DNA from 2 places in the Priestia sp. 10L35 genome. Region 1 is predicted to be linked to the other one. Evidence: predicted binding sites of a transcription regulator. Region 1 holds the regulator's gene; the other holds the start of a gene.
The links. Region 1 encodes LexA, which represses DNA repair genes until DNA is damaged. Its sites were predicted from a motif close to CGAACATATGTTCG; they were not measured.

Region 1 (15,894 bases):
TGGCTAGTTTAACAGATGAACCAAATATCATAATACGCCATATGTATCTTGTGAAATAGGCCACAACAGCAGCTCCTAGCAAAATTCCAACCATCTGCATTAAGCGCTTTCCATTCAGCGTCCCTTCTTTAATGCCATCTACCGTTAAACCAATAATTTTAGGCGGGAGAAGTTCTAATGCTGCCACAATAATGAGCAGCGCTATCCCCGTTATGTAAGACTTTTTTTCCTGTTTGAAAAACCACCATAACTCTCGAAAAATTTTCATCGTATCCCCCTAGCCCCACAACCATTTTCTTATCTCTATCATAAAACAAAAGACACCCTTCTGAATAGAGAGTGTCTGTCCAATTAACCATTATTTAATTTGGCCGTTCATTGCTTTCATCATTTGGTTAATTTTTTTCTGCGATGGTTTCATGCCCATTTGCATCATCATCATTTTTAACATTTGTTCATTAATTGGTGGATTTTTCTTCAGATAGCTCATCATATACTTACGAGCAATGAAAAATCCTAGCGCTATCCCAACAATTAATGCTAGAACACCAACTAGAATATACATTCCCATGGTATTACTTCCTCCTTCGTGTTGTCTAACTTACAGTGTACTAGACCATACGCTATTATACAATATTTCCGTTCCAATTTCCTTAAATAATTACACAAATTTTCTTGTTTTCACAGGCCTCAGCCAGCCGTATTCATCCGTTCCATAATTCACTGCTAAAAAACAAGGATCTAGCTTGCGTAATACTTCAAAAAAAGCTGTCTCAGCATCAACATTGCCATCTCCTTCAATTGTTATACAGCGATTCGTTAATTTTATAGATGCTCGACTTTTTTTATGAGGATATTCCAGCACAAACGTCTCTTGATGAGTAAAAAAATGAGGATAATGAGAAAACGCCTGAAGCAATTCTCGTTGAATAAATGAAATGGGCAGTTGGCGAGTAATGTAATGAACTTGTTTTTGTAAGTGCGTTTCCTGCAAGTGACGTTTCATTCTATATTCAATCAGCAGCTGATAAATGAGCTTTTCTCTTCGAAAATAGGATGATGCAACTTCTTCCTCCATTAAATATACTTCATACGTTCTCACGATTCATCCTCCCTTTCGGCTCGTTCTTTTTTGTACCATTATACCGAATGGTGTACGCAATGCTTGTCTATCGATGAAAAAATTCCTTTGTTTTTTTGTCGAAAAAAAGAGCAGACCACAGGAGTCTGCTCTTTCTTATGAAAGAGAATTATGCATTAAGCAAGCTTTTCACTTTTGCTACTACATTTTCAACTGTAAAACCAAATTCTTTCATGATTGTTTCACCAGGAGCAGATGCACCGAAGTGATTAATACCAAGAACTTGTCCTTCGTCTCCAACATAGCGTTCCCAGCCAAGTGTAGAAGCCATTTCAATACCTAAACGTTTTTTCACTGATTTAGGGATAACACTTTCTTTGTACTCAGCAGATTGCTCTTCGAAACGATCCCACGCAGGCATACTTACTACAGATACATCAATGCCTTCTGCAGCTAATGCTTTTTGTGCTTCTACTGCTAGGCTTACTTCAGAGCCTGTTGCAAGTATTAACGCATCCGCTTGGTCTTTACCAGCTTTAGATACAACGTATGCACCTTTAGATACGCCTTCGTATGCATTTTCTTTTGTACCTTCAAGTGTTGGTAGATTTTGACGAGTCAACACAAGAGCTGTTGGGCGGTCAGTTGATTCTAATGCCAAGCGCCATGCTGCAGCTGTTTCATTTGCATCTGCAGGACGAACCACTGAAAGACCTGGCATTGCACGAAGTGATGGCAATTGTTCAATTGGCTCATGTGTTGGGCCGTCTTCTCCAACTGCGATACTGTCATGTGTGAATACATATGTTACAGGAAGCTTCATTAAAGCTGCTAAGCGAATTGCTGGGCGAAGATAATCAGAGAATACAAAGAATGTTCCTCCGAATACTTTTACACCGCCGTGTAGAGCCATACCGTTTAATGCAGCTCCCATTGCAAATTCACGTACACCGAACCAGATATTACGTCCGCTGTAATCAGCTGCAGTGAAGTCTTCTGAACCTTTAATCATTGTTTTATTTGAGCCAGCTAAGTCAGCTGAACCGCCGAAGAATTGAGGTACAGCTTGTGCTACTGCGTTTAATACTTCTCCAGAAGAAGCACGGCTAGCTAGGCTTGAACCCGTTTCGTATGCTGGAAGCGTTTCTTCCCAGCCTTCCGGTAACTTTCCTTCTACTGCCAGTTCAAATTGACGACCTAGTTCAGGGTATTTTTCTTTATACTGTGCAAATACATCGTTCCATTCGTTTTCTTTCTTTTGGCCATCTTCAGCAATTGTAGCTTTGAAGTGAGCATACACTTCTTCTGGCACATAGAAATCTTCTTCAAATGTCCATGCATAAGCTTCTTTTGTTAATTTTGTTTCATCGGAACCTAATGGAGAACCGTGCACGCCAGAAGTACCCGCGTGGTTTGGAGAACCAAATCCGATTGTTGTTTTTACTTCAATTAGCGTCGGGCGTGTTAAATCGCCTTTTGCTTCTTCAATTGCGTTTGCAATCGCTGTCAAGTCATTGCCGTCTTCAACGCGGATTACTTGCCATCCGTAAGCTTTGAAACGATCTTCTACGTTCTCAGAGAACGAGCGATCTAAATCTCCGTCTAAAGAAATATCATTTGAATCGTATAAAACAACTAAACGTCCTAATTTTAAGTGTGCTGCTAATGAAGCTGCTTCAGCAGATACACCTTCCATTAAGTCTCCGTCACCACAAATACCATACGTAAAGTGGTCTACAATTTCTAAACCTTCTTTGTTGTATGTTTCAGCTAAATGACGTTCTGCCATTGCTTTACCAACAGCCATTGCAATACCTTGTCCTAGTGGACCAGTTGTTGCATCAACACCTGCTGTATGACCGAACTCTGGATGACCTGGTGTTTTACTTCCCCATTGACGGAAGTTTTTAAGGTCTTCAATTGATAAGTCATATCCAGCTAAATGAAGCAAGCTGTATAATAGTGCCGATCCGTGTCCTGCTGATAATACAAAGCGGTCACGGTTGAACCAGTTTGGATTCTTTGGATTGATGTTCATAAATTTTGTCCACAATGTATATGCCATTGGAGCAGCTCCCATTGGCATACCTGGGTGACCTGAATTTGCTTTTTCAATCGCATCGATTGATAAAGTACGAATTGTTGCAATCGAAAGATCTTCAATACGTTGTGTCATACTCTTCATTCCTTTCAAAACTATGTACATATGTTATCATACTAATGATTTGCTTATTTGTACAATACTTGAACCAAAAAATTTTCCACTTTTACAGTTTTTGTGTGCCTTATTAAAAATATACAAAAAACTAGAAGGAACACTCCCTCTAGTTTTACTAGAACGTCTTAGTGAAGACGCTTCTTTTTACTCTCTTTTAACTTCTTAGGCGTAACATCTTTACCTTCTTCGTCCACAACTTTAATCGTATGAAGGTGATTTGTCATAGATTGTCGGAAAACTTTTAAATATTCCTGACGTAGCTCTTGCTGTTCTTTCGCTTCAGATTCTGTCAGACCTTCAGCCTTTGCCTTTTTTGAAAGAGCATTAATACGAGCAAGTTTATCTTTTGATAGCATATAAAACCTATCTCCTTATAATCAATAATTAAAATTACCGAACCGTTCCGGCAACATGTAGTCATCTTACTAAATCTCTTTCGTTTTATCAAGAGATTGAGCATTCTCTTGGTATTCTTGATAGCGGCGATGTACCGTCGCTTTTGAAATATTATAGCCAAAACCTTTTAGCGTAACTGAAATTTCAGCAAAGGTTAAGCCGTTATGACGAAGACGGACAATTTCTTCAATTGGCGCTTCTTTTTTTTCTCTTCCCGAGTTAACTCCTTGATTTTTTAAATTTTGCTGCGGACGATAACCGTTTTCTACAGCTCTTTTCATTCCTCTTTTAATTTTAGCATTATGTAATTTCCGCTGATGCTCTTCCACTAAGCTAATAATATCTAACACCATTGAATCAGATTCTGAAAGCTGAAGCTGGCCTTGATGACTAATCGTATAGATGGTAGCATTTTCTTTATGAAAAGCATGAAGCAGCGCAATTCGAGCATTTCCTCTGCCTAATCGTGTTTCATCTTGAATAAGCAACACAGATATTTTTTCTTCTTTCATTGTATGAAGAACATCCAAAATACCCTCTCTGTCTACTTCATATCCGCTTGCTTTTTCCATTACGACTTTTTTTACGTCTAGATGGTGAAGAGCAGCAAGCTTTTTTAATTCTTCTTGCTGGCGCTGTAAAGATGTTTCTTGGGTTTTTTTATCCGTACTGACACGGCAATAAATAATGGCATCCACTTTTATCACGACCTTTTCGGCTTCTAACAATATTCAGGAACGGCCGTTACACACTACTGTTCAATTGCCACTTGATTATGTAACTCTTTTTTTAAAACAGGAATATATAATTTATCTCCAGGAGATAAAGACTGGGCAGTGTCTGAGTTTAAATCATTGACGTCTTCAACCCATTTGACAAATTCATTGGTGGTCAAATGATGGTGATTATGATACTTGTTGGACAATTCCCAAAGCGTATCTCCTTTTGTAATAGTAACCGTTGAATATTTGTCTAAATCTACTTTATCCGCTCCTAAAACCAGCGTCAATACATATGTAAGTGCAGCGATAACTGCAAAAAAAATAGCGTAATGTTTCATAGAATGTAAGAATTGTTGCATATTATGATCCCCCTGTCAGAATATATGTTCTTATTTTATTGAGAACATTTGTTTCTGTCAATGGAATTCTTCGAACTTATGTTTGTATATTGACACATCACGTGGTATAATTCACCTAAAGAATAGCTAAAATCGAGGTGAAAAATATGAAGCTATCAAAACGTCAACAAGACATACTAGATTTTATTAAGCATGAAGTAAAATTAAAAGGTTATCCGCCTTCTGTTCGTGAGATTGGGGAAGCGGTAGGATTAGCCTCTAGCTCCACTGTACACGGGCATTTAGCTCGTTTAGAAAGCAAAGGGTTAATTCGCAGAGATCCGACAAAACCAAGAGCAATCGAAGTTCTTCAACTAGACGAAGTAAACATCCCTAAAAGCAATGTCATTAATGTTCCTGTTATCGGTAAAGTAACAGCGGGTCTGCCTATAACAGCCGTTGAAAATGTGGAAGAATATTTCCCTCTTCCAGATAAATTCGTTTCTCCAGATGATCATGTATTTATGCTTGAAATTATGGGAGAAAGTATGATTGAAGCAGGTATTCTAGATGGCGATATGGTAATCGTACGTCAGCAGCAAACAGCTAATAATGGAGATATTGTGGTCGCTATGACCGAAGACAACGAAGCAACGGTAAAACGTTTCTTTAAAGAAGAAAATTTCGTTCGTTTACAGCCTGAAAATTCAACGATGGCGCCTATTATTCTTCGCCACGTAACGATTTTAGGAAAAGTAACTGGTGTATATCGCACGATTCACTAATCAGACACTGTATGTAAAACCAACTAATGATGATGTTAGTTGGTTTTTTTACGTTTGTTTTCTAAAAAAATTGGCATATTATAAATGATACGTTGAATCATTGCAGGCAGGTAGAACGGTTTTTATAAAGCTTGTTTTACCTTTTACTTTCTACCTGCATTTCCTCGACTCTTACAAGGAAATACAACCGACCATAAGAAGGATGTAGTTTATGACCAATACACCAAGGAAAACAGAACCATTTCAAACCATTGTACCTACCAAAGCAATGAACATGTTTCTTTTTCCTTTTTCCTTTGACCGAAAAAATAAAGAGCAGCTTGTTCATGCGCTGAAAGCAAATTTGTTCGAGTTTTTCTCCATTCAAAACAAACATTTAGAAAAAGAATACTACGGAGAACAATATTACGTATCTCATGATAGCCTGGATCAATATTTTCTTCCTTACATTGAATGCATTCTATTCCCTGACTCGTGCGAAAAAGAAGGGTTGCTTCGATTTTCAAAAAAAATAGACCATGCCATTACGTTACACACTTCCTCCACCACCGTGTCTAGCAACGTGCTGTCTGTGGATGTTTTTTTATGTCCTTTTGAAATTGGTGTCATGACCATTCGCACTGAGATGAGCCATAATCATTACACCTATGATGATATTTTAGAGTTCATGAATCATTTTCGTGTATTAGAACCGAAGCTTGCTGAAGAGCATGGATCCACCATTACCTATGAACACCATCGCTATAGCAAAGTACAAGATTATATTTTTTCACAGCTCGCGCCATTTTTGAACGAACACATCAAGAAAGAAGCCACACGTGAACAGCATGTGGGGAGCCTTCCTTATTTTATCGATGAACGGATGTTTGTGTTAAGTTATGTAACGGTAAATCAAGAGCAAGAGATTAATTCCACAACTTTATTTCGTACTGGACAGCTAAATAGCTATATGCCTGACGGGAAAGCGTTTATTTCTGCACACAATCATGAGTATATTAAAACGTATAATACTAAACACGTGTATTCCAGATGGGCTCCTGAAACATATTACGTCATAACAGACCATGTGTTTTCATGTATTTCTAAATCGACAGACTCTAAAACGGATCAGCTTTTGATGAATCATCTATTTGGCCAGCATTACTATAATTTATTTTTACATTTTTTCTATAAAATCGTGTTGCTAAAACTATCTTATGAGTATTCTCAGCTCACGTTTCATAAAAATTCAGAGGGCATTGAACGACTAATCCGCTCTATTACCGTGTTCTCAGGTAAATATTTATTTTTAGAAATTAGCTCTCGCACAGAAGGTCAAGAGTTTTCTGAGCTCTTTAAAAAAATCTTCCATATCAATTCTCTTTATCAAGAAGTCAAAGAAACTCTTGGTACTTTGTACCAAAATCAAGAGAAAATCGCAGCTAAGCGTCACAATTACTTATTATTAATTTTAACGATTTACACGGTTCTTTCCGGTATTTACGGAATGAATTTAGTTATTAGCAAACTAAAGGGAAATATCAATTGGGATAGTATGAAGCAGTTTTCTATCTTTGAATATATCGCTTTAATAGTAGCTCTATCAGGAATTCTGATCAGCATTAGTCTCGGAGTGAGTTCCCTATGGAATTTATTAAAAGATCGGTTTAAAACATAAAAGCTGTTCGCATCAGAAAACACATGATAAAAAAGAAGAGATTGAGACATAACTAAATCAAGCGAATCTATAGGGGAACAAATGGAATAAATAAGCTAGTAGGGATTGCTTGTTACACCTCTGTTGATTTCCGTGCAAGACTTCGCTTTCCGCGGGCGGCCGATGAGCCTCCTGGTCGCTTACGCTCCTGCGGGGTCTCACCTGTTCCGCTTTTCCCGCAGGAGTCTTCGTCTTGCCCTCCAATCAACTGCCGGAAGGAACTAAACAAATGAAACCTACGTTCACCATAAAAAAACGAACCACTAATCAAACATGATGATCAATGGTTCGTTTTTCACTTCGACTAAAATCCTTTTTTCCCAACCTCTTTTATCTATTACTAAATCACTGCCTACTCCGCTTACCCTTTTATCAAATGTTATGCTGCTGTTGTAATTTCAGAACAATCTAATATTATACTCTATAAGAAAAATATATACAAAATAATAAAATATGGTATCATAGGGTAGGAATTTTGTACCTTATCTTTGAAATAATTTGCAGGAGGTAATATGCTTAACTCATTTTTATCCAAAAGCCTGATCTTTTTATGTGTCATTATTCTCACATGGTCTCTATTGGGCAGTTACAGTGCGATGACAAATTCATTGGAATTAAAAGGCTTGGCTTTAAGTAATTCATTTATTATTGAAGGAATATTTTTCACTTTCCTTGTCATTTTTCTAATAGCAATTGCAAGTAGATACATGAACAAAACTGTTTTTTTTATTTCACTGATTGTTTTGACGTTAGGTATTCGACTAGCATGGATGCTTTCTGTTCAAACGCCTGTAAAATCTGACTTTCTTGTCATGTTAGATGCCGCGCGTAATATCGCAAAAGGAAATTACGAATTTAACCAAAGCGTTTATTTTACTACATGGGTATATCAGCTAGGCTTTTCATTCTATGAATCTGTTATTATTCGCTGTTTTGGAGATAATATTTTTTTATTAAAATTGTTAAATATTTTTTATTCCACTGGAACCGTTATTTTTATTTATTTAATTGGCGCAAAAGTATTTAACGAACTTGCTGGGAGAATGGCAGCTTTTCTATATGCGTTCTACATTCCGAACATTCTCTATAGCTCAGTGTTAACTAACCAGCATTTAGCTACTTTTTTATTTTATGCAGCTTTTTACCTTATTATAAAAAGATTTGCTCATAACAAGTTTAGCTGGCTTTATATTGGCCTTCTATTGTCGTTAGGAAATTTAATGCGCCCTCTAGGACCTATTATTATCGTTGCTGTTTTCATTTATTTCATCTTGCAAATTCTTCAACCTTACATTAAAACGAAGGATGCTGCTGAATTAAAAGCTCGTCGAAAGAAAATAGGAAAAAACCTCGTAGGCATACTGGCTACTTTTTTTATTGCAAATGCGCTAATCAACTATTCTTTTGTAGCCAGCGGTATTTCTAAATATCCTTTAAGTAACAGAGATCCTTTATGGAAATTCGTCATTGGCTTTAATTACGAAACAAGCGGTTCTTATTCTTCAGAGGATGCTAGTCGTTTTATGGGTATGCCAATTGGAGAAAAACGAGCTGAAGCAGAAAAAGAGGTAATTAAAGAGCGGGTAGCAGATAAAGAGCAGCTTTTAGATCTCTTTCACATTAAATTCCTAAATATGTGGGGAGGAACGGATGCATCTACATTTTGGAGCATTTCATTAACTCCTCAAGAAGATGTACCTTTTAATAAAGAGAAATTAATTAGTGCTGCTCAAAGTTATGAAAGAATTATTTATGTTTCAACTACTATTCTTTCCATTATTGGACTTATATGTTTATTCCTGAAGAAGCAGGATAAATATCCGTATACACTGTTTTTATTACTAATCATAGGATACGTTCTTATTCACTTGCTTATTGAAATTCAAACTCGCTATCGATTCTTTATTTTTCCAAGCTTTATGCTGCTCGAAGGGTTTGGTATTTCAGTGATTCTATCCTATTTAATAGTACGATTTACTAAAAATGAGCCCAAGACAAAATGTAAAGAGATAAATTAAATGGAAGGGATTATGCAACCGTGATAAAATTCCTGAAATTCGGATTTGTAGGTATAATGAATACCCTGCTCACTATTATCAGTTATTTAGCACTCATTCATTTTGATATGAACTATATATTGGCTAACGTACTATCTTATTTTATTGGCGTCATAAACAGCTACTATTGGAACAAATCGTGGGTGTTTCAAGCAACCGTACACAAATGGATGTTAGCTCAATTTTTTATCGTAAACCTTATTACTTTAGCAATTAATACAAGCTGCTTATTCCTTCTTGTACACTATACACCTGCTAATCCAATAATCGGACAACTGTTGTCTACTTGTATAGGAATGTTTATCAATTTTTTCCTTAATAAATTATGGACGTTTAAGCACACAAACAATCACTCGATAGGAGGTAAAGCATGAAAGAACTAATTTCAATCGTGGTACCTATGTATTTTGAAGAAGAAGTAGCTAATGAATGCTACAATCGCTTGCTTTCCGTCATGCATAAAAACCACATTAACTATGAATTCATTTTCGTCAATGACGGCAGCACCGACCGAACAATTGAAATCTTGAAGGACGTAGCGGCTATGGATTCTAACGTAAAAGTTATTGATTTCGCTCGTAATTTCGGGCACCAAACTGCCGTAACAGCAGGCATTGATTATGCTCAAGGTGATGCTATCGTTATTATTGATGCGGACTTACAAGATCCGCCAGAAATGATTCCCGAATTAATTGCTAAATGGCAGCAAGGCTATGAAATTGTATATGCAAAGCGCAAGAAACGAAGCGGAGAGACCTTTTTTAAATTAGCCACGGCTAAGTATTTTTATCGCTTTTTAAATTATATGTCCGATATCGAAATCCCTAAAGACACGGGAGATTTTCGTATTATCGACCGAAAAGTAGCGGATGTATTCAAAAAAATGACTGAACGTAATCGTTTTGTACGAGGAATGATGTCTTGGATTGGCTTCAGGCAAACATATGTAGAATATGAGCGCGATGAACGTTTTGCTGGTGAAACAAAATATCCTTTAAAAAAGATGATCAAGTTTGCTTCAGATGGAATTATTGGGTTTTCAACGAAGCCTTTGCGTTTAGTAATGGTTATTGGCTTATTATCGGTTTTTGTATCACTTTTAGTTTTAAGTTATTCGATTGTTGTTTGGCTGATAGGTAAAAACATTCAGCCTGGCTGGACTTCTATTATGGTAGCTATCACCTTCTTTAGCGGTATTCAGCTACTTGGTTTAGGTCTAGTCGGACAATACATCGCAAGAATTTACGATGAAAGTAAAAATAGACCTATTTACGTTGTACGTGAAACCATTAACTTCTCGAAAGCTTCAACAGATTCTCCAAACGTACGTGAAAAAGTATATAGCTAAAAAAACAAGGAAGAAAACAGTTGTTTTCTTCCTTGTTCTTATTCTTTTTGAAGCTGTAAATCACTTGGCGCCCAGTCCGGAATTCCATCATCTTCATCAAATTCAATAATGACATCCGTTACTCCTTTTTCCTGTAAAATACGATTTTCCAGACGATCTTTAATATCATCAGCTTCTGCCACTGTTAAAGAAGGATCAATTTCTACTTTTAATTCAACGTGAAGCTCTTCTCCTTCTTTCATCACCATTAATGTTTGAATATCACGCACTTGTACATCTTGCATGACAATCGCGCCAATTTTTATTTCCATTTCTTTATCTGCTTCACCAAGCGCTCCAGCAGCATTATCTAAAAATACTCGTCCTACTACAAAAAACATCATAAGCCCAATTAAAATAGAAGCAATTCCTTCAGCTTGGTGAAAAGGTGTAAACCGTGAAATGAAAACGGCTATTAACGCCAATACGCCTCCTCCAGTAGCTACCAGATCTTCCATAAAGACCAGCTTGGTTGCTGGCTTTGCTTTCTTTAAATGAACAAAGCTTTGCGTAAAAACATTGACCTCTGCGGTATTCATTCCGACATCGTGCAAAATTTCTTTCATCGCCTTAAATAGGACAAACATCTCAAGTAACACCGAGATGCCAAGTACTGCAATATTTAAAATAAAGCCTGAAGACTTCGTGGGATGAAGAATGTGGTGATATCCTTCTTTAATCGTTTCAAACGCCATAATCCCTACTACAAGAACCGCTCCTAATAGAACGAGATTAACCAATCGGCCGAAACCATTTGGAAATCTTTTGGTCGGGGCTTTTTTACTTAATGCCGAACCTATAAAGACAAAAAACTGATTAGCTGCATCTCCTAAGCTGTGCATCGTTTCAGCAAACATTGCTACATTCCCTGTTAAAGCGAAAGCAATTCCTTTAATGATAGAGATAATGGTATTAACTACAGCGGCCATGATGGCCGATTTATTTCCCTTTCGCAACAATTTAATTAATTCACTCATACAATCCCTCCGTTTGCGCCTTTGATGAGATTCGATTACGGTTAGTGTATGTGAATTTAAAAATTAAAAACCTCCAACATACAAGTTGGAGGTTTTTAGTCATGTTTCATTATTTTTTAAAACGGTACGGTACAGTTGTAACAATTACATTTTTACGGTAAAGCAAATGTGCTTTTAACAGCAGACTGGACTGATTGTGAAGGATATTTTGCCAGCTTTTTTTCGTAATGAATTGCGGAATAACGACCGTAATAGCCATATTATTTTCCCGGGCTTTTTCCTCAGCCATATCGATGAATCGAAACAGCGGCCGCACTAAGCTGCGGTATTGAGAATGAAACGTAACAATACGAATATCAGGCTGCCACTTCTCCCACTTCTCTTCCATTCTCTTTTCGCTTTCTCGATCAAAGGCTACATGTACTGCAATAACGGTATCGCCAATCGTTCTTGCATAATTTAATGAATTTTCTACTACCTTTGTCATTCCTGCTACAGGAACAATAACCACACTTCCTTCAAGCTTTCCAATCTTTTCTCCTTGCTTAATGCGAAGCTGCTCTCCTACCGCTTCATAATGCGTATGAATGCGATGAAAAATATAGACAATAACCGGTAAGAAAATGAGCACGGACCATACTTGTGAAAACTTCGTTGTAAACAAAATAATTAGCACAGTTAAGGTAATGAGGGCACCAATTAAGTTAATGGTTAGCTTCCCTTGCCAGCCGGCCGGCTTTTCTCTAAGCCATTTGACAATCATGCCTGTTTGAGAAAGCGTAAATGGAATAAACACCCCGACTGCATAAAGAGGAATTAATTGTTCAGTCGCTCCTTTAAAAGCTACAATTAAGACAATAGAAGCAATTCCAAGGGTCACAATTCCATTTGAATAGCCTAGTCGATCGCCACGAATTTGAAACATTCTTGGCATGTATTTATCAGACGATAAGTTGACAGCCAGCAAAGGGAAAGCTGAAAAGCCCGTATTCGCCGCTAGCACTAGAATTAGAGCTGTTGTGCCTTGAATAAAATAATAAAATCCATTTCGTCCAAACACACTCGATGCAATTTGTGATACAACCGTTTCATCTGCTTTTGGAGAAATGCCAAGCCAATAAGCTAAAAACGTGATGCCAGAAAATAAAACGGCTAAAATACCGCCCATCAGCATTAATGTATGAACAGCATTTTTTGCACCTGGCTCTTTAAAGTTAGGCACTGCATTTGAAATAGCTTCTACACCTGTTAATGCTGAACAGCCTGACGAAAAAGCTTTTAATAATAAAAACAAACTAATACCTGGCACCACTGTACCGAGAGAGGGATGAAGCTCAGGTGAAACTTGACCTGTCGCTATTTTAAACAAGCCTACCGCTATTAACAAAATAAGAGCAATAACAAATAAATAAACCGGATAAGCTAATACAGAAGCGGATTCTGTTACACCACGTAAATTTAAGACGGTAATAAAAATCACCAGCAAACACGCAATTACTACATTGTAATGATGCAGCGTTGGAAAAGCCGAAGTTAAGGCATCCGTTCCTGCTGAAACGCTCACAGCAACTGTTAAAATGTAATCCACCAACAGTGATCCTCCAGCTATAAGCCCAGGATTTTCTCCTAAATTGGTTTTCGAAACAATATAAGCTCCTCCGCCTTGCGGATACGCATAAATAATTTGACGATACGAAAGAATTAAAGCCGTCAGCAGAACCAATACCCCAAGCGCAATTGGAATCGAATACCAATAGGCAAGAACGCCGACTGTTGCAAGTACAATCAAAATTTGTTCTGTTCCATAAGCCACTGAAGATAAGGCATCTGATGATAAAATAGCCAGTGCTTTAAGCTTACTAAGCTTTTGATCGCCTAACTCTTTTGTTTTAAGCGGCTTTCCAATCAATAATCGTTTGAGAACTGAATAGTTCACGTAATTTCCCTCCGATGATTGCTTAGCTACTATTTACTGTTCATTGCTAAGCTCAGTTACAAGTTCACGAATAAGTGATATTACTCCCAAAAAATACCTTTTTATGTTAAAAAAGCGCACAAAAAAAACACTAAGGGTTCTCAGCGTTTTTACACAGCTTAAACCTCCTCTCCAAAACGCTTATGGGGTTAGCTGTCGGATTCGGGCTATGAGAGTAGCCCTACCTTTAAAAAAGGATTCACCCCAAGTGACAATGCACAAATTTGGGTCCCCCACTTCTGACGAATTAAGCGATAACAGGTCAATATAATTTTCGGTTAAAGGGTATGATCGATAACATGTTTCTTTCATAACTATCCTTTGTTCTTAGATAATATACTCCCGTACAAATGGTTTGTAAAGCATTATTTTACGCAAACCATAAAATAGTGCTTAAGGCGCTTTTAACAGAAAAACAAAAGGTCTTCTGCCCGCTTACAGAAGACCTTTTTGCTTTAACTTTTTGCTTTTAAAACGGCTGCTAGCTTGTTTTTCGTTTGAGGACCATAAATGCCATCCACATCATAAGGAAGATACACAAGCTGAAAACGTCTGACTGCATCTTTCGTTTGAACTCCATATATTCCGTCTACTGAACCTACTTTAAAATTCACCGCGTTTAATGCTTTTTGAAGCTGTTTCACGGCTTCTCCAGAATCACCTTGTTTTAAAATTCCATTTGGAAGTGGATATTGTTCCGAAGGTGGAGTTGGTGACGGTGTTGGAGATGGGTTTGGTGAAGTCCCTGAAGGAATAACAATTGTTTTTCCAACCTGTAGTGTTAAAGGATCAGAAAGCCCTGTATTCGCTTCTTGAAGCGCTTGTACTGTTATGTTGTACTTCTGTGCAATACTGTAAAGCGTATCTCCTTGCTTGATCGTATACGTTTTTGTACCTGGTTCAGAAGGTGATGGATTCGGAGTTGGTGTTGGATTGGGGTTTGGAACTGCACGACGAGGTAAATTTAAATATACGGCAATTCCTTTTGCATACGATTCACCCATGCTTTTTAAAAAAGCTTCGTTTTGGAGAAGTGCTGCATCGGTGCGGTTATCAATAAAGGCTATTTCAGTTAGTACTGCGGGCATATTTGTTAAGCGAAGCACCGCATAATTGGCTGATTTTCGACCGCGATTCGGATGATTATACGACAGCAGCGTTGGCTGTACTTGGCCGTGGACAATTGATTGAAACGTTTTACTGGCATTGCTAGCGCTTCTATAAACATAATCTTCATATCCTGTTCCTCCCCCGGCATTTACGTGAATAGACATAAATACATCTGCTCCCCACGAATTAGCTTGAGAAGCGCGCTGAGATAACGATAAAAAAGTATCTGTGGTACGAGTGGTTTTAATCGTAAAGTCACTGTAGGTGCTATTTAAATAGCTTATTAAATATTGTTGAATTTTTAAAACTAAGTTTTTTTCATACAGTCCGTTCGCTCCAACTGCTCCTGCATCTGCCCCACCATGTCCTGCATCTAGATAGATTTTTTTCATATTACTTGTCCCTCCTTATTGTTAACATATGTATAGGGGCAAAAAGTGCTACGTATACTAGCCTACTAAGTAGAAAATTACTAAAAAAAGAACCGCTACTCAAAGGCAGCGGTTTATTCTGCGTTGTAGACAGAATATTAAATAGGGATAGCTCTCAAGGAGTGACAGCTATATGCAGAGTGTTGATTCGTTGATTAAATGATAATAATTATCATTTTCATTTGAAGTATACACTAAAAGGAAAGTTTTGTCTATTCTATTATGAGAACAGGCCTATTTAAAAAGCAGAACGCCTATAACAATGAGAATAATCCAAATTGGAATGCTTATTAATATGCCTATTACTAAACCTTTAAAAAAATTTCCTTCTTGCATTTTCATTCCATTCCTCTCCAACAGTATTTTCTAATGATACTACGACTGGCTGAAAATTCTTTGAAGTTATACTGAAGTGCAGAGTGAACACATAAACAATCTCTCTATCTGTTATACACTACTTTTACATATAGATTCAATGAGACAAAAAGCTTATCCTTTTTAATTCTTATAACCAAATTCTTTCCTGTATCTAACAAAACCATAAAAAAGCCTCCTGTAAATTGTACGACAGGCAGCTATACTTGTTTTATGAACAGCTTAGTTCGATATTTAATATGCGCAATGTTATTCATTTTGAAAAACAAAAAAAGTCCGAGAGAACGTATAAACGATCTCTCGGACTTTTAGGAATTAATATTGGCTCATGTATTGGTCACGTTCC
Region 2 (15,894 bases), on a different contig from region 1:
CTTCTGTCATTTCCCCTTGTTCGGATTGAAGTACTTGCTGAAACAACTCTACATTTTGCGGCAGATCTCTTTCATCAATCGCAAAATACATCGAAAACGTTCCCCACTGCGGAAGCTCGCTTTTTTCTTTTGCCCGCTTATGAATATGTTGGTAATCTTCATCATGCAGCAAAGACTTTAAGCTTTGAACCGGCGCGTTGCATACAACGTCTGATGCACGGTAACGGTTACCTCTATGATCATGCACGATCCACCCGTCATTATCACGCTCTATCTTTACTACTTTCCTTCCTAGAGTCGTTTTTCCTCCGCTGGCTTTAATCGATTTTTGCAGCGCTTCTGCGACTTTGTATAAGCCGCCATTCACATAAAAAGCTCCTTCGTGATAAATATCTAACGCCAAACACCCAATAAGCATTGAACAGTTCTCGCTCGTTGTCTGCATGCTGTCTATTAATTGACCATCAACAAAATGAAGAAAGTCCGCTTCGTCTAGCAAGCTGTGTTTTTTTAGTAAATAACTAAACGATTGATGAAAATAAGGCAACAGCTTCACAGAACCAACATTCAACGAACTTACTAGCCTGCTCCACTCACCGACTGTCAGAGGAGGAAGAACCGGCAGAGGCTGCATGAGCTTGCGAATTTCTTTTGCAATTCTAAAAACATTTTCATAAAAGCTCCTAATATTTTTTGCTTTATGAGGAAATTGTTTTTGAAGATAGGAAATATGCTGATACCGGTCTTGATAATAAATCAGTGTACGATGAGGAAGATGAACTTTCATGATTTTTTCAAGAGAAACCTTTTCAATTTCTAGGCTAAGGTACGTGCCGATTCGCTCATGTATCCCTCCGTGCTCAAATCCCATTCCAAGCGTCGCCCCAACAGGAAACGTATACAAATGGCGCTGAAATTTCCCTGCACAGCCTCCCCATTCTCGAGAAGCTTCTAAAACCGTCACTTCATAATCATGTTTAGCTAAAAGCGCTCCCGCTGTTAACCCACCTATTCCTCCGCCTATTACAACAACTTGCTTATGCATGTTTTCACCTTCTTTCGTTCTTTCTTTTATTGTGCAAAAAAAAGAAGCTTACCGCAATTTAGAAGCGGCTCGTTACTGAAATAAAAAAGCCGTGAATGATCTCACAGCTTTTTGGCTTATTTTGTAATCACTCCACAAACAATCCGATCTCCTGAGTTTCCTGAAGGATCCGTTGTGTAATCGTCGACTTTATCATGTATCACTAATGCCGATCCATCCATATCCAAAAGAGAATTCGGCTTTCCTTCTTGCAGCGTGACAAGAGAAGCAAAAATTTCTGTATCTACTTTGCCATTTGGAGCAACTTCTAGATTGGGCAAATCACCTGCATGCGGGCCTTTTGTATTTTTAAAGCCGTGTTCACGTTTAAAAGGATTAAAATGGGCACCCGCTGTTTTAAAATCTGGCACCTCACATTTTCCTATTTCATGAATATGAAATCCATGTCTTCCCGGTGAAAGACCTTGAGCAGTTAATTTAATGTGCACGCCGTTCTTTGCTTCTGACAGGGTAGCCTCTCCTACTTTTTTGCCCGATGTATTTGTTAAATCCACTTTAACAGGTTCTACCGATACTTCGCTTGTTTCTTTCGCTTCCTCTGTTTTCAGGTGGTTTTCATGAGCGTTATTTTGCTCTTTTACCATGCTGCATGCTCCTAACAATAACAGAACAAAGACTACGCATCCGTTCATTATCAACTTTTGCATCCGTGATTCCTCCTTTTTCTTATTTATCACCATCCTTTCACTATTTTCCTTTTTTTAGACATCAAAAATAAGATTGAGACATACGTTCACCTTACCAATGAAAAAATCCGAACGAGTTGGATTCTTAATGAAGAACCTCAATTCATCGTTCGGATTTTTCTTCAACTAAAATACTTTGTTTTAACGTCTTACTTCTGTTTAAAGTTGTATTCTTTTTCCGTTCCGTTTGAAAAACGAACTTCTAATTCAAACGACTGAAAATCTTTTTTTAGACCAAACGCATCGATTACTTCCTTTTTTACATCTTCATCGGGCGTGTGCTGATCAAAATTTAACTTTTTAAATTTTGAAGATAATTTATTAAAAGCTTTGTCTCCGTTCAAGTGCTCATCGTTAATATTATTATCCACTTTGGCTTCTATCTCATCATTTTCATTTTCGTAGTCGGCTTCATAATCATTGTTGAGCCCCTTATAGTCTACTTCTAAATCAAATTTTGAAAAGTTGAAAGATGTGTTTTCGCTTTGATTATCATAGCTCATCGGCGTTCCGCCATTCGTCACGCCTTGTTTATTTTGAGCTTCTTTTGCCGGTGCTGCATCATCATTGTGGCATGCTGAAAGTACGCTAATACCTATAAGGGAAAAGAATATGAAAAAGGGTCGTTTCTTCACTGTATTTCCTCCTTTGACTTCACTCTTCCTTCCCTTTATGTCCACAAATCTGATTTTTATACGCCTTCACTAGAAAACCCCGCTCTCTAAAAAGAAAGCGGGGTTTTTCGTCTTGTTTATTTTACATTCGAATAAGAAATACTGTACATGCTGTTAAAATACGTATTGTAAAGAGCTTGAACAGCACGGTCTAAAGCATCTGCTTTCACACCAAACATCATGCTCACCTCAGAAGAACCTTGGTTGATCATTTCAAGATTCACTTCAGCACGAGCAAAAGCTTCTGTAGCTTTTGCAGCAATTCCTACTGTGCTATTCATTCCTTCTCCTACTACCATAACCATAGCAAGATCACGTTCAATAAAGATTTCATCCACTTCAAGTTCTTTTTCAATTCGAGTAAATACACGCTTTTCCACATCTGGCGTAAGCTGATGCTCGCGCATGATGACAGAGATATTATCAATTCCTGAAGGGGTATGCTCGTATGAAATACCTTCATCCTCTAAAATTTCAAGCAATCTTCTGCCAAAACCAATTTCACGGTTTAATAAGTATTTGCTCACGTGGATGTTGCAAAAACCTTTATCCCCAGCGATTCCAACTACCGGCGTATCGCCGTGAGGACGCTCAGCTACAATGAATGTACCCTTTGCTTCAGGATTATTTGTATTCTTTACACATACAGGAATGCCTAGTTTATAAACCGGCTCTAGCGCTTCATCATGGAAGACAGAAAAACCTGCATAGGATAGTTCACGCATTTCTCTGTATGTTACTTCTTTCATTTCATGAGGCTTTTCCACAAGTCTTGGATCTACGCTATAAATAGCATCTACGTCGGTAAAGTTCTCATACAAATCAGCTTTTACTCCCGCTGCTACAATTGAGCCTGTGATATCGGACCCACCGCGCGAGAACGTAACCATGTTTCCTTCTTCAGAGTAGCCAAAGAATCCTGGAATCACCAAAATGCCCGAACGCTCTCTTAGCTGCGGTAATTTTTCATAAGACAGTGGAAGCACTCTTGCTCTTCCGGGTTCATCAGAAACAAAAATACCTGCTTCTTTTGGATTTACATAATGAGCTTCAAAACCTAAATGGTTTAAATAAGCAGCCATTACCTTTGCGTTATTATCTTCTCCACTTGCTTTTAGGCAGTCTAATAAGCGAAATGGATCGTTTTTATGTAAATCAATAAGTGATTGTAAATTCGTAATAATGTCAGTAATAATCGTTTCTGGCATAGACAAGTCCACAACGATTTCACGATAGCGATCAATTACTTGCCCAAACTCATCGACGTAATCTTCTCCAAGCTGTATTTTGGCAGAAAGTGCGATTAGCAAATCTGTCATTTTTGTATCTTCTCCGTATCGCTTGCCCGGAGCTGATACAACCACCAGCTTTCTCTCTTTATCAGACGTTACAATATGCGCAACCTGTTTAAATTTCTCTGCGCTTGCAACTGAACTCCCGCCAAACTTCGCAACCTTCATGTTTGAGACACTTCCTTACTTTGTTTTTAATATTCGATTATTGTACCATATTTTATCAAGTAGAAAAGCTTATCTATCTAACTTTTCTAAAAATTAAAGGAATACTACCGTAATTGTACTCTCATAAAGAACAAATGTCTACCAGAAAAACACAAAAAGACTGATTTTACATCATGTAAAATCAGTCTTTATTTGTTATTCTGCTTTTGGCTTTTTTAATACACCTACAAGGACCGCTGTTACAATTGCACCAATTAAAATTGCTAGTGCATATAAAAGAGGATTTCCTTGTACAATTCCGATAACGAATACGCCGCCGTGTGGTGCTGGTAAACCGATGTGGAACATCATTGTTAAAGCACCTGCTACTGCAGCACCGATAACCGATGCGGGAATCACACGGCCTGGGTCAGCTGCTGCGAATGGAATCGCACCTTCTGTGATAAATGAAAGACCCATTACATAACACGTTTTACCTGTTTCACGCTCTTGGCGAGTAAATTTATTTTTGAACAAAGTTGTCGCAATGGCCATACCTAATGGTGGAACCATACCGCCTGCCATAATCGCTGCGTGTGGTGCATAGTTTCCAGCATCAATCATTGCAATACCAAATGTAAAGGCTGCTTTATTAATAGGACCACCCATATCAATCGCCATCATACCGCCTAAGATAATACCTAATAATACTAAGTTACCTGTACCAAATCCACTTAACCAGTGCGTTAATCCTTTGTTAATCGCACTAACTGGCTCATTTACAACATAAAGCATAATCAATCCTGAGATAAAGATCCCAAATAGCGGATAAAGAAGAACTGGCTTAATCCCATCAAGCGCTTGCGGTAAACCGCTGAATAATTTCTTTAACCCCACTACTACATAACCTGCTAAGAAACCAGCGATTAAACCACCTAAGAAACCGCCTCCGCCAGAAGCTGCTAAAAGACCTGCAACCATACCGGGAGCTAAACCAGGACGATCAGCAATACTCATTGCAATAAACCCTGCTAGTACTGGTACTAGTAAGAAGAATGCATTATCTCCGCCAATTGTTTTTAATGCTGCTGCAAATGCATTGTACGTCGGATCTTTCGGTTCTGCTGAGTGAATGCCAAACATAAATGAAATAGCAATTAAGATCCCGCCCCCTACAACAAACGGAAGCATTGCGGATACACCGCTCATTAGGTGCTTGTAAAACCCTGTACGCTCTGATCCTTTACTTTCTCCGCCTTCTTTGCTGCCACCGCCGCCGCTGTATACAGGAGCGTCTCCTTTTAACGCGCGGTTAATTAATTCTTCAGGCTTGCGAATTCCTTCAGCTACTGGAACTTGAATGACTTTTTTACCTGCAAAACGTTCCATTTCTACTTGCTTGTCCGCTGCAACGATAATAGCGGTAGCGTTTTCAATTTCTTCCTTCGTCAACGCGTTTTTAACCCCGCTGGAACCGTTTGTTTCAACTTTTAGCGTGACATTCATGTCTTTCGCTTTTGCTTTTAAGCTGTCCGCTGCCATATATGTGTGGGCAATTCCCGTTGGACAAGCCGTTACAGCAAGCACTAATTGATCTGAAGCTGTATCTATTTCCTCTTCCGGCGCTTCATTTTCAGTTTCCTTATCATCAATTGCTTTAATGACTTCATCAATTGATGATGCTGTTAGCAACGTTTTTCGGAACGATTCGTCCATTAACAACGTAGACAAACGAGATAATGTTTCTAAGTGAGCATTATTCGCTCCTTCACTGGCTGCAATCATAAAGAATAAGTGTGCAGGCTGTCCGTCTAATGATTCATAATCGATACCTTCTGTTGAGCGTCCAAATGCAATGGCCGGTGTTTTTACCGAGCTTGTTTTCGCATGCGGAATGGCAATGCCTTCTCCAATTCCCGTTGTACTTTGAGATTCACGATTTAAAATTGCTTCTTTATAGCCAGCTCGGTCGCTTAAGCGACCAGCTTCGTCTAATTTTCCAACTAATTCATCAATAACATCAGCTTTTGACGTGCTTTTTAAATCAAGAATGATTGTATCTTTTTTTAATAATTCAGTAATTCTCATTCTCGTTTCCCCCTACTCTACCTTTGTGATTGACACTTGTTCACGAAGCGTCTCTACATCTTCTGCTGTACATAATTCAAGTGAGAATGCTGTGGCACTTCCTGAAGCTACTCCTGTTTGAAAAGCTTCTAATAAATCCCCTTGTTTTACATAAGAAGCAATAAATCCAGCTACAAGTGAATCGCCAGCTCCAACAGAATTTTTTACCGTTCCTTTAGGGACTGTGGCACTGTAGACACCGCTTTCGTTAATAAGCAGTGCTCCATCACCTGCCATAGACACAACGACGTTTTGCGCTCCTTGTTCCACGAGCTTCTTACCGTATACTAGCGCATCTTCTGCACTGTTTACTTCTACATCAAACAATTCTGCAAGTTCATGATGATTCGGTTTGATAAAAAACGGCTTGTGGGACACGACGTCTAGCAAAGTTTTTCCACTTGCATCTACTACAACTTTTACTCCGTTCGCTGCTGCTAGTTCAGTTAACGTTTCATACACAGAACTTGGAAGCGTTTTCGGTATACTCCCTGCTAATACGAAGATATCGCCTTCAGTCATTTGCTTTACTTGAGTCAATAAAGACTGAAGCGCTTCGTCTGTAATAGCAGGTCCTTGACCGTTAATTTCTGTTTCTTTTTCTGTTTTTAACTTTACGTTAATACGGGTATCTCCCTCAACTCTTGTAAAAGCTGTTTCGATATTCTCCGCTTTTAAGTAGTCTTCGATATAGGTTCCTGTAAAGCCGGCTACAAAACCGAGGGCTTTATTATCAACACCTAATCGTTTTAAAACGCGAGAGACGTTAATGCCTTTTCCTCCTGGAAACTTGGCTTCATTCGTTGTGCGGTTAAGCCCGCCTTCTTCGAATGCTGAAACATGTACTACGTAATCAACGGATGGGTTCAACGTACATGTATAAATCATGATTTCACAACCTTTATGTCTGTTTTGTTTGCATACTGTATAAGTACATCGCTAGGTACGTCATTTGTTATAATTTTTGCTTCATGTAAATCGGCTATTTTCGCAAAGCTTGTTTCAAAAAACTTAGTGGAATCTGATAAAATATAAGATTCTCTAGACAGCTTCATTGCCGTTTGCTTGATCAATGCTTCTTCTGGATCAGGAGTTGTATATCCATATTGATGATGAATCCCATTCGCTCCCATAAAGCACTTGTCAAAACGATATTGCTCAAGACTTAAAAGAGCTCCATTGCCAATTAAAGCGCCCGTTTTATGTTTAACAGATCCTCCAATTAAATAGAGGGTGATACCTTGTTCTAGCATCGGGTTTAAATGCATTAAACCATTTGTCACGACAACTACATCTTTTTGCTTTAAAAAAGGAATCATTTCATACGTTGTAGTTCCTGCATCTAAAAAAATACAGTCACCTTCATTTATAATGGAAGCCGCATACTCTGCAATGTTTCGTTTATCTTGAACATTTTTAGCAGATTTTTCGATAACGCTCAGTTCGATTCGTTTACTGCGAATAAGCGAAGCGCCACCATGAACACGTTTGAGCATTTGCTCTTCTTCTAGTTGACTTAAGTCTCTTCTAATGGTTGATTCCGAAGCGCCTGTAACTTCGATAAACTCTTGCACTTTTACAAGTTCTTTCTCTTTTAAAAGTTTTAAGATTAGTTGATGTCTTTCCGGCGTTAACATGTTCTAGCTCCTTTTTCAAAAAAGCGTTTTCATTTATTTCATGTACTTACTTTATCACGGTTTACATTCAAAATCAATCATAAAAAATCAAAAACATTCATTTTTTTAATTACAAAATGAAGTTTTTTGAATGAACAATTAGATTTGCATTTGGTTTAATAATAGTTCATACAAAAGGAAATATGCTGGTAATTCAAGAATTTGTCTACTTTTCTCATTATATGTAAAGGTTTTCTTCCACTCAATTAGTTATGACTGTTTTTGACTATTTCTTGACCGATTGAATTTTTCTGACTGAATCAGCAATAGCTTGTCCTGATTTCATAAAAGCCTACACACCAAAAAAGTTGTCCACCTTTTTGGACAACTCAAAGTGACCCATCATTTAAATAAAAACAGAAGCATATATAATATGGAAGCAAGGGCAGAAGAAATAGCTAAACTTGAGATAAAACGAACGAGTCTTTTTTTAATGAACTGCGTTAATTCGATTTCTCTTACTTGAGTTTTTTCATTTTGCATACAATAATCCCTTCTTTAATTAAAATTTCCTAGTAGCTAGAAGTTGCTACTCGCAGAATATGCTTTTATGTATTGTATGCATGCGTTAAAAAAAAGATACAAAACGAACAAAAAAGCTACTCTTAGCTAGAGTAGCTTTCATCTTTCCATACATCTGCTTCAATTACTGCATCCGCTCGAATCGAATATGTATAGCAAGGGCCTGTAACCATCAGCGTATTCGACTGCAGCGAGACTTTATCAATCGTCACTCGTTCATACCTTTGAATATGTCCTGCTTCATAGACGTGAAGCGTTACTGGATGATGCTCCGAGTAACTGTTCATAATGACATTTTCAATATGCTCAATCTTTTCTTTTTTTAACCCTAAAGGCTGCTTATGCGCATCGGGACTGTACATTTTCTTCATTTTCTCTAAATGCTCGGGCATTACTAACTTCGCGTACTGTTTTAATTCATCTTGATACACGTTCATTCTCCCCCTTGACTCTTGCTTCTATTTTACCGAACGAACATTCTCATTGCAAAACTTTTTAATCAAAATAAAAGCAAACAATTCATTTTTTCATACTCCATAAAAACTGTCAAAAGATTTTATGTTAATAGCAGAAACTGATTTTTAAAAAAATAATAATATCCCATCTTTAATTCGGTCTCTAGAGTTGGTATAATACATTGTCATGACTGTGTTTTCGGAGCTTTTGATGATTGGAGGTAACGTTCATGATTAATAAAATAAAAGAAATTATCCTCATTATTCTAGGGAGCCTCATTTTCGCACTGGCCATTAATTACTTTGCTATTCCAAATGAATTAGCAGAAGGCGGCGTAACCGGTGTAACAATGATTACCTATTATGTACTAGGCTGGTCTCCGGGTATCACAAACTTTATATTAAACGGTTTGCTGGTACTGATCGGATACAAATTGCTTCATAAACGTGTGATTGTTTACACAATTATATGTATTATTTTCACTTCTCTATTCCTACATATAACTGAAGGACTGGGAAATCCTCTTGACGATACGCTACTGGGGGCTATTTTTGCTGGTATTTTAGCTGGTGTAGGACTCGGACTTGTGTTTAGAGGCGGCGGAACTTCCGGAGGCTCTGCAGTTATTGCCCGCTTAGCTAATCAATATCTAGACTGGAATATTAGCAAAACGATGCTGGCAATTGATTTATTAGTTGTAGCAAGCGCTTATTTTGTCATCGGTGGAGAAAAGACAATGTATACGGTTATTTCTCTTTACATCGGAACGAAGGTGCTTGATTATATTATTGAAGGACTCAACCCTCGCAAAGCAATCACTATTATTTCACACCGTTCAGTTGAAGTAGCCGAACAAGTCAATAAAAAGATGCAGCGCGGCGTCACTGTCTTTTCTGCTCATGGAAGCTATACAAAAGAAGCAAAAGACGTATTGTACGTAGTTGTGAACAAACAAGAACTGCTAGAATTAAAGCGCATTATTCATAAAGTCGACGAACAAGCTTTTGTGGTCGTACACGATGTACGCGACGTCTTTGGATTAGGTTTTACCATTCCAAAAGCCAGTTGAAAACCCGCTGTAAAAAAGCGGGTTTTTTCTATTATATATGTTTGCGCTGAAAATACTGCAAACCTGCTGTTATAAAAAGAATAAACTTTCTTGGAACGACAATAAAAAGCTCTGTAATGAAAAAGAAAAAAGCTAAAAGGCGACGCCTTTTAGCTTTTTTCTTTACACGTCCATTTAATTAACAAGCCGCAGTGCGTTAATCCTCCTCCAAACCCATAAAGAATAAGGAGGTCATTACCCTGTACTTTTCCTGTCATTATTCCTTCGTTTAAAGCAAGCGGAATAGAAGCTGAAGATGTATTTCCGCAGTATTGCACACTCGTTAACGTTTTATCCATTGTAACACCTGTTTTAGCACAAATAGCTTCAATCATTCGAAGGTTTGCACTGTGCGGAATAAACCAATTTACATCAGAAAGAGAAATGGAAGTATTCTTTAATAATGCTTCTACTCCTTTTGGAATCGTTCGGACAGCAAAGCGGTATACTTCACGCCCGTTTTGAACTAAATTCCCGCTCGAATTAATTTCTTTTCCTGAAAGAGTATTAGATAAGTTAGAACGATATAAATTCACCCCTCCGCTTCCGTCCGTTCCGTAGTGACATCCTAAGAAACTCGGATTATGTTCATCGTACTCTATAAGCATAGCTCCCGCTCCGTCACCAAACAGCACGCATGTGGCCCGGTCCGTATAATCTGTAATTTTCGACATGACTTCAGCACCAATAACTAAAATCTTTTTATGCAATCCCGACGTCACTAAGCCGTTCGCCACATGAAGGCCATATGTAAAACCGGCGCATGCGGCACTTAGATCAAATGCAGCAGCTTGATCAATATGAAAGTAATCTTGAATCTGACATGCTACGCTAGGAAAAAAGTGATCTGGCGTTGTTGTCGAAACAATAATTGCATCTACATCTTCTATTTCTACAGCATATCGGTTAAGCAAATTTTCAACGGCTCGAATGGCAAGCGTAGACGTGTATTCGCCTTCACCAGCAATTCGTCGTTCTTTCATTCCGGTACGCTGTACAATCCATTCGTCACTTGTATCAACCATTTCTTTTAAATGGTCGTTCGTTAATTTTTGCTTTGGTGTATATATCCCCATTCCTGTGATTCTAGCTTTTGATTGCATCATTTCTCCACCTCAAATCAGTTGATACTTAATTATAACACCTACTTTTAATATCTGGTACTAATTTATTGTTAGATAAAAAGCGCAAAGGCATACCCTTTACGCTTTTTATTAAATAGAATAATCTTCTGGAATAAATACTTTTAGCTGCTTAGGCTTTACATACACGTTCTCTCCCACTTGAAGACTGAGGACTTTATAGTGCTCTTTGCTCAATTCAGCTTCTAAAAATTCTTCTGCATCTTCTCTTTTTAATTCAACTTGCACGATAGGCCCTATCACATGAATATGGCTAACGGTTGCAGAAACAGCATCTGCGCTTGTTCTTACCTTTTCAAGGTGAATATCATGAGGTCGTACATACCCAACAGCTGCTTCTTCATTTCTTCCGTTAAATTCTGGAACATCCATTTCAAAGCTTCCTTGTTTTAGTCTGCCTTTATGAATGCGGCCCTTGAATAAATTGACGTTCCCTAAAAAATCGTACACAAATGGACTATTAGGATGATCATATACTTCTTCAGGACTTCCAACCTGCTCAATTTTCCCGTTGTTCATCACAACAATACGATCGGCCACATCTAAAGCTTCTTCTTGATCATGCGTAACGAAAATACTCGTAATATGAAAATCATTGTGCAATTTACGTAGCCATCTGCGCAAATCTTTGCGAACTTTTGCATCCAGAGCGCCAAAAGGTTCATCTAGTAGCAGTACTTTCGGTTCTACTGCTAACGCTCGAGCAAGCGCTACTCGCTGGCGCTGTCCGCCCGATAATTGAGAGGGATAGCGATTTGCAAGCGGCTCTAGTTTAACAAGCTGCAGCAGCTCGGTTACTTTCTTGGTAATGTCTGTTTTAGAAGGCCTTGTTTTTTTAGGTCGTACTTTTAAACCATACGCAATGTTATCAAACACAGTCATATGCCTGAACAAAGCATAGTGTTGAAAAACAAACCCTACATTTCGCTCTTTTGGATTTATGTGCGTAATTTCCTTTCCATCAAATAAAATAGCTCCTTGATCAAGATGTTCAAGACCGGCAATGATACGAAGCAAAGATGTTTTTCCAGAACCGGACGGACCGAGTAAAGCTACTAATTCACCCGTTTGAATATCAATGTTAATAGAATCCAGCGCTTTAAAATCACCAAAGTTCTTTGATACGTGCTTAATATGGATACTCATCTCATAAGCTCCTTCCTTTTTAAATATGTTTGGCCTTCCACTCAATAATATTTTTTATAATTAATGTAAAAATAGCCAAAACTGACATTAAAGATGCTACCGCAAACGCTGCTGCAAATTGATATTCATTGTAGAGAATTTCAATATGAAGAGGCATCGTATTTGTCATTCCTCGAATGTGCCCAGACACAACGGATACAGCTCCAAACTCTCCAATTGCGCGCGCATTACATAAGATAATGCCATATAATAAGCCCCATTTAATATTAGGTAACGTCACTAGAAAAAAAGTTTTGAAACCGCTAGCTCCTAACGTTAACGACGCTTCTTCTTCGGCTGACCCTTGAGCTTGCATGAGTGGAATCAATTCTTTGGCAACAAACGGAAGCGTTACAAAAAGAGTAGCTAATATAATACCCGGAATAGCAAATACAATTTTAATATCTTGATTAAACAGCCATTCTCCGAATAACCCTTGTGCACCAAATAATAAAATAAAAACCAATCCAGCAATAACAGGCGAAACAGCAAACGGCAAATCAATAAGCGTAATTAAAATATTCTTTCCTTTAAAATCAAACTTTGTAATTAACCATGCAGCTACCACGCCGAAAACGGCATTTAAAGGAACAGTAATAAGCACCACAATTAGCGTTAGTTTAATAGCAGCCAAAGCATCCGGATTCGTAATCGCAGCGAGATACGTTTCCAGCCCTTTTTGAAAAGCTGTCATAAAAATGGTGATGAGTGGGAGCACTAAGAATAGAGCTAAAAAAGCCAGTGCAATAAATGTAAGCAGCCATTGGACGACTTTGGGCTCTTTTAAACTAGAATGATTAAGTTTAACAGTCGTTTTTGCATGCTGCATTGGAACATGTCCTGCCAATGTCATCCCTCCTTAACTATGTACAAATTTACGATTTGTCCACCATTGAATAATATTAATAAGTAATAACAGAAAAAATGATACAACGAGCATGACTGATGCAATAGCAGTAGCGCCCGCATAATCGTACTGCTCGAGTTTTGTCATAATAATAAGCGGCGTAATTTCAGTTTTCATCGGCATATTTCCAGCAATAAAAACAACTGACCCGTATTCTCCAAGCGCTCTTGCGAATGAAAGAGAAAAGCCTGTTAAAATAGCAGGCACCAGCTCTGGAAAAACAACTTTTCTAAACGTTTGCATTCGACTGGCTCCTAAACTAGCCGATGCTTCTTCGATCTCTGCATTAAAGTTTTGCAATACTGGCTGCACCATTCGGACAACAAACGGCAGACCAATAAACGTCAGAGCGATAATAATTCCGATAGGCGTAAATGCGATTTTAAACGTAAATAATTGACCAATCCATCCTTTCGGAACGTAAAGAGTGGTCAAGGCAATGCCGGCAACAGCCGTTGGTAAAGCAAACGGCAAATCTACAAGTCCATCAATAAACCTCTTTCCTGGAAAATGATATCTCACTAATACCCATGCAATAATAGTTCCAAAAATAACATTAATAATCCCTGCTGCAAATGCTGCTCCAAAACTTAATTTATATGATGCTACTACTCTAGAGTCTGTAACAGTTTTAATAAACTCACTCCATCCCATAGATGCCGTATTTAGAAAAATCATAGCTAACGGAAAAAGCACAAGGATACTTGCATAAAACATCGTAAAACCTAAAGAAAGCCCAAATCCAGGTAAGATGCTTTTCTTTTTCTTCTGTCGTTGTAACACGCTCACGTCTTACACCTCTCTCTGCTTTCAAGATACATGTACACAGAAGATACGAATTACCATTCGTATCTTCCTCATTTACTTTTTTAATGCATCATATTACTTTGGCTGATAAATCTGATCGAATGTTCCTCCATCGTTAAAATGAGTTTCTTGAGCTTTTTTCCAGCCGCCAAAATCTTTAATGGTGACTAGGTTAAGAGAAGGAAATTGATCTTTGTGTTTCTCTAATATTTTTTCATTTCGAGGACGATAGTAGTTTTCCGCTGCGATTTCCTGACCTTTTTCTGTATATAGATATTTCAAGTATGCTTTTGCTACCTTTGTTGTGCCTTTCTTTTCAGCTACTTTATCTACTACAGCAACAGGCGGTTCTGCTAAAATACTTAATGACGGTGTTACAATTTCAAATTTATCTTTTCCTAGCTCATTTAACGATAAGTAAGCTTCATTTTCCCATGCAATTAACACGTCTCCAATACCCCGTTCTACAAACGTAGTTGTCGCTCCGCGTGCGCCTGAGTCTAACACTTCGACATTTCCATAAAGTTTACTCATGAAGTCTTCAATCTTTTTGTTATCTCCGTTATATTTATTCTTCGCGTATGCCCAAGCTGCTAAATAATTCCAGCGTGCGCCTCCAGACGTTTTTGGATTTGGTGTAATAACGGATGTACCTTTTTTCGTTAAATCATTCCAATCTTTAATTCCCTTTGGATTTCCTTTACGAACTAAAAAAACAATTGTTGATGTGTATGGTGTAGAATTATGAGCCAATTCTTTTTCCCAGTCTTTGTTTAATAATTGGCGAGTTTGAGCGATTTCATCAATATCGTAAGCAAGCGCCAGCGTTACTACATCCGCTTCCAAACCGTCAATAACTGCCCGGCCTTGCTTACCAGAGCCACCGTGTGATTGCTTGATAGTAACGTCTTGCCCTGTTTTATCTTTCCAATAAGATGCAAAGCTCTTATTGAACTCCTGATAAAGCTCACGTGTAGGATCATATGAAACGTTTAAAAGCTCTACTGTTTTTTTTGAATCGTTTTTACTCGCAGAACTATCTTTCCCTGCTGTTTCAGTAGATTTCCCATTGCCGCAACCTGCTAGCACGACGAGCAGTGCTGTTAGCACCATTAAAAACTGAACTGCTTTTTTCTTCATGTTTTACTCCCCTTTTTATAAAAAAATACAAAAAGGCCGCTATCTCTTTGAAAAGAGAAGCAGCCTTCAGTTAGTCTGATCAGCGTATATGCTCTTAAATTATTCTTATTAAATTTATTCGTAAGAATAAAAAGAAGATACTTTCTGAAAAGACAATTTATTCTTGTTTTTATAATAAACACACTTTACCTATTAGTCAACTAGGTTTTTAATCTTTTTTACACTTATTTTAGTTCTTTTTACGTGCTTTCCTTACTTACTGCGTGCCTGATACTCTTTTTCTAAGTCAGAGAGTGTAAGTTCAAAAAGATGATGGTTTTCTTTTTTGTAAATCCCTTTTTTCAGTAACTTTTCAATGAGGTATTGTTTTCTTTGCCGCACCGCTGCTCGTAATAAATTTTCCATCTTTTCTCCTCCTATTATATTAATTTAAGAATAAAAAAAAGACTCCTAACACAGGTCAGAAGCCTTCGGTAATCCGGTCAGCACAGGAATGAAACTGTCAGATTTTCATAATTTTAAAAAGTACAAAGCTGCTGCTTTAGCAGCTTTATACTTCTCATCGTCATACTCATACAACCTATAACTCAATTTTAATTCAAAAAATTCTAAATCTTTAACCGGAAAGAAAGTCAATTTTTCTTCGAATACGCACGTTTTCTATATTTAGTACGGTACTTGCTTGCCCCGCCGCCAAGCATTCGCTAGCTAGGCTGGCCCTTCAGTTTCTCTAAATACGTATTTAAATAGGCTTATTTGTGGCTTGCTACTTTGCTTTTAGCTAAAAAGCGGTTTTTTTCCGTGCTGTCCACTTGAGTAATTTGTCCGTCGTGAAGGGTAATTAGTACAGATCCATAGTTGATTTCAGTTAGTAATTTAACAATATAATCTAATTTTTCTTGTGTAATTGAAGCCATTTT

Region 2: a site for LexA is predicted at 8,697-8,710, ahead of AC1DEF_RS09455 (YolD-like family protein). Genes of this name have one in related genera too.

What each region holds. Positions count from the first base shown of each region.
Region 1 covers NZ_JBFTKA010000001.1:793,044-808,937, reverse strand. The annotation lists gene AC1DEF_RS04115 (ABC transporter transmembrane domain-containing protein) at 1-268, opposite strand, end outside; gene AC1DEF_RS04110 (YneF family protein) at 359-571, opposite strand; gene sirA (sporulation inhibitor of replication protein SirA) at 662-1,102, opposite strand; gene tkt (transketolase) at 1,251-3,257, opposite strand; gene AC1DEF_RS04095 (DUF896 domain-containing protein) at 3,425-3,655, opposite strand; gene AC1DEF_RS04090 (YneB family resolvase-like protein) at 3,725-4,393, opposite strand; gene yneA (cell division suppressor protein YneA) at 4,447-4,776, opposite strand; gene lexA (transcriptional repressor LexA) at 4,923-5,540, shown strand; gene AC1DEF_RS04075 (magnesium transporter CorA family protein) at 5,752-7,197, shown strand; gene AC1DEF_RS04070 (hypothetical protein) at 7,310-7,444, opposite strand; gene AC1DEF_RS04065 (ArnT family glycosyltransferase) at 7,749-9,254, shown strand; gene AC1DEF_RS04060 (GtrA family protein) at 9,275-9,667, shown strand; gene AC1DEF_RS04055 (glycosyltransferase family 2 protein) at 9,664-10,641, shown strand; gene AC1DEF_RS04050 (cation diffusion facilitator family transporter) at 10,680-11,657, opposite strand; gene AC1DEF_RS04045 (APC family permease) at 11,767-13,593, opposite strand; cyclic di-AMP (ydaO/yuaA leader) riboswitch at 13,756-13,896, opposite strand; gene AC1DEF_RS04040 (N-acetylmuramoyl-L-alanine amidase) at 14,088-15,134, opposite strand; gene glnA (type I glutamate--ammonia ligase) at 15,864-15,894, opposite strand, start outside.
Region 2 covers NZ_JBFTKA010000002.1:673,721-689,614, forward strand. The annotation lists gene AC1DEF_RS09415 (FAD-dependent oxidoreductase) at 1-1,045, opposite strand, end outside; gene AC1DEF_RS09420 (superoxide dismutase family protein) at 1,162-1,752, opposite strand; gene AC1DEF_RS09425 (YusW family protein) at 1,941-2,426, opposite strand; gene AC1DEF_RS09430 (aspartate kinase) at 2,543-3,925, opposite strand; gene AC1DEF_RS09435 (PTS fructose transporter subunit IIABC) at 4,121-5,992, opposite strand; gene pfkB (1-phosphofructokinase) at 6,005-6,919, opposite strand; gene AC1DEF_RS09445 (DeoR/GlpR family DNA-binding transcription regulator) at 6,916-7,668, opposite strand; gene AC1DEF_RS09450 (hypothetical protein) at 8,050-8,190, opposite strand; gene AC1DEF_RS09455 (YolD-like family protein) at 8,313-8,666, opposite strand; gene AC1DEF_RS09460 (YitT family protein) at 8,915-9,754, shown strand; gene AC1DEF_RS09465 (ketoacyl-ACP synthase III) at 9,904-10,899, opposite strand; gene AC1DEF_RS09470 (sulfate/molybdate ABC transporter ATP-binding protein) at 11,008-12,081, opposite strand; gene cysW (sulfate ABC transporter permease subunit CysW) at 12,101-12,967, opposite strand; gene cysT (sulfate ABC transporter permease subunit CysT) at 12,980-13,816, opposite strand; gene AC1DEF_RS09485 (sulfate ABC transporter substrate-binding protein) at 13,910-14,974, opposite strand; gene AC1DEF_RS09490 (Fur-regulated basic protein FbpA) at 15,227-15,379, opposite strand; gene AC1DEF_RS09495 (YezD family protein) at 15,727-15,891, opposite strand.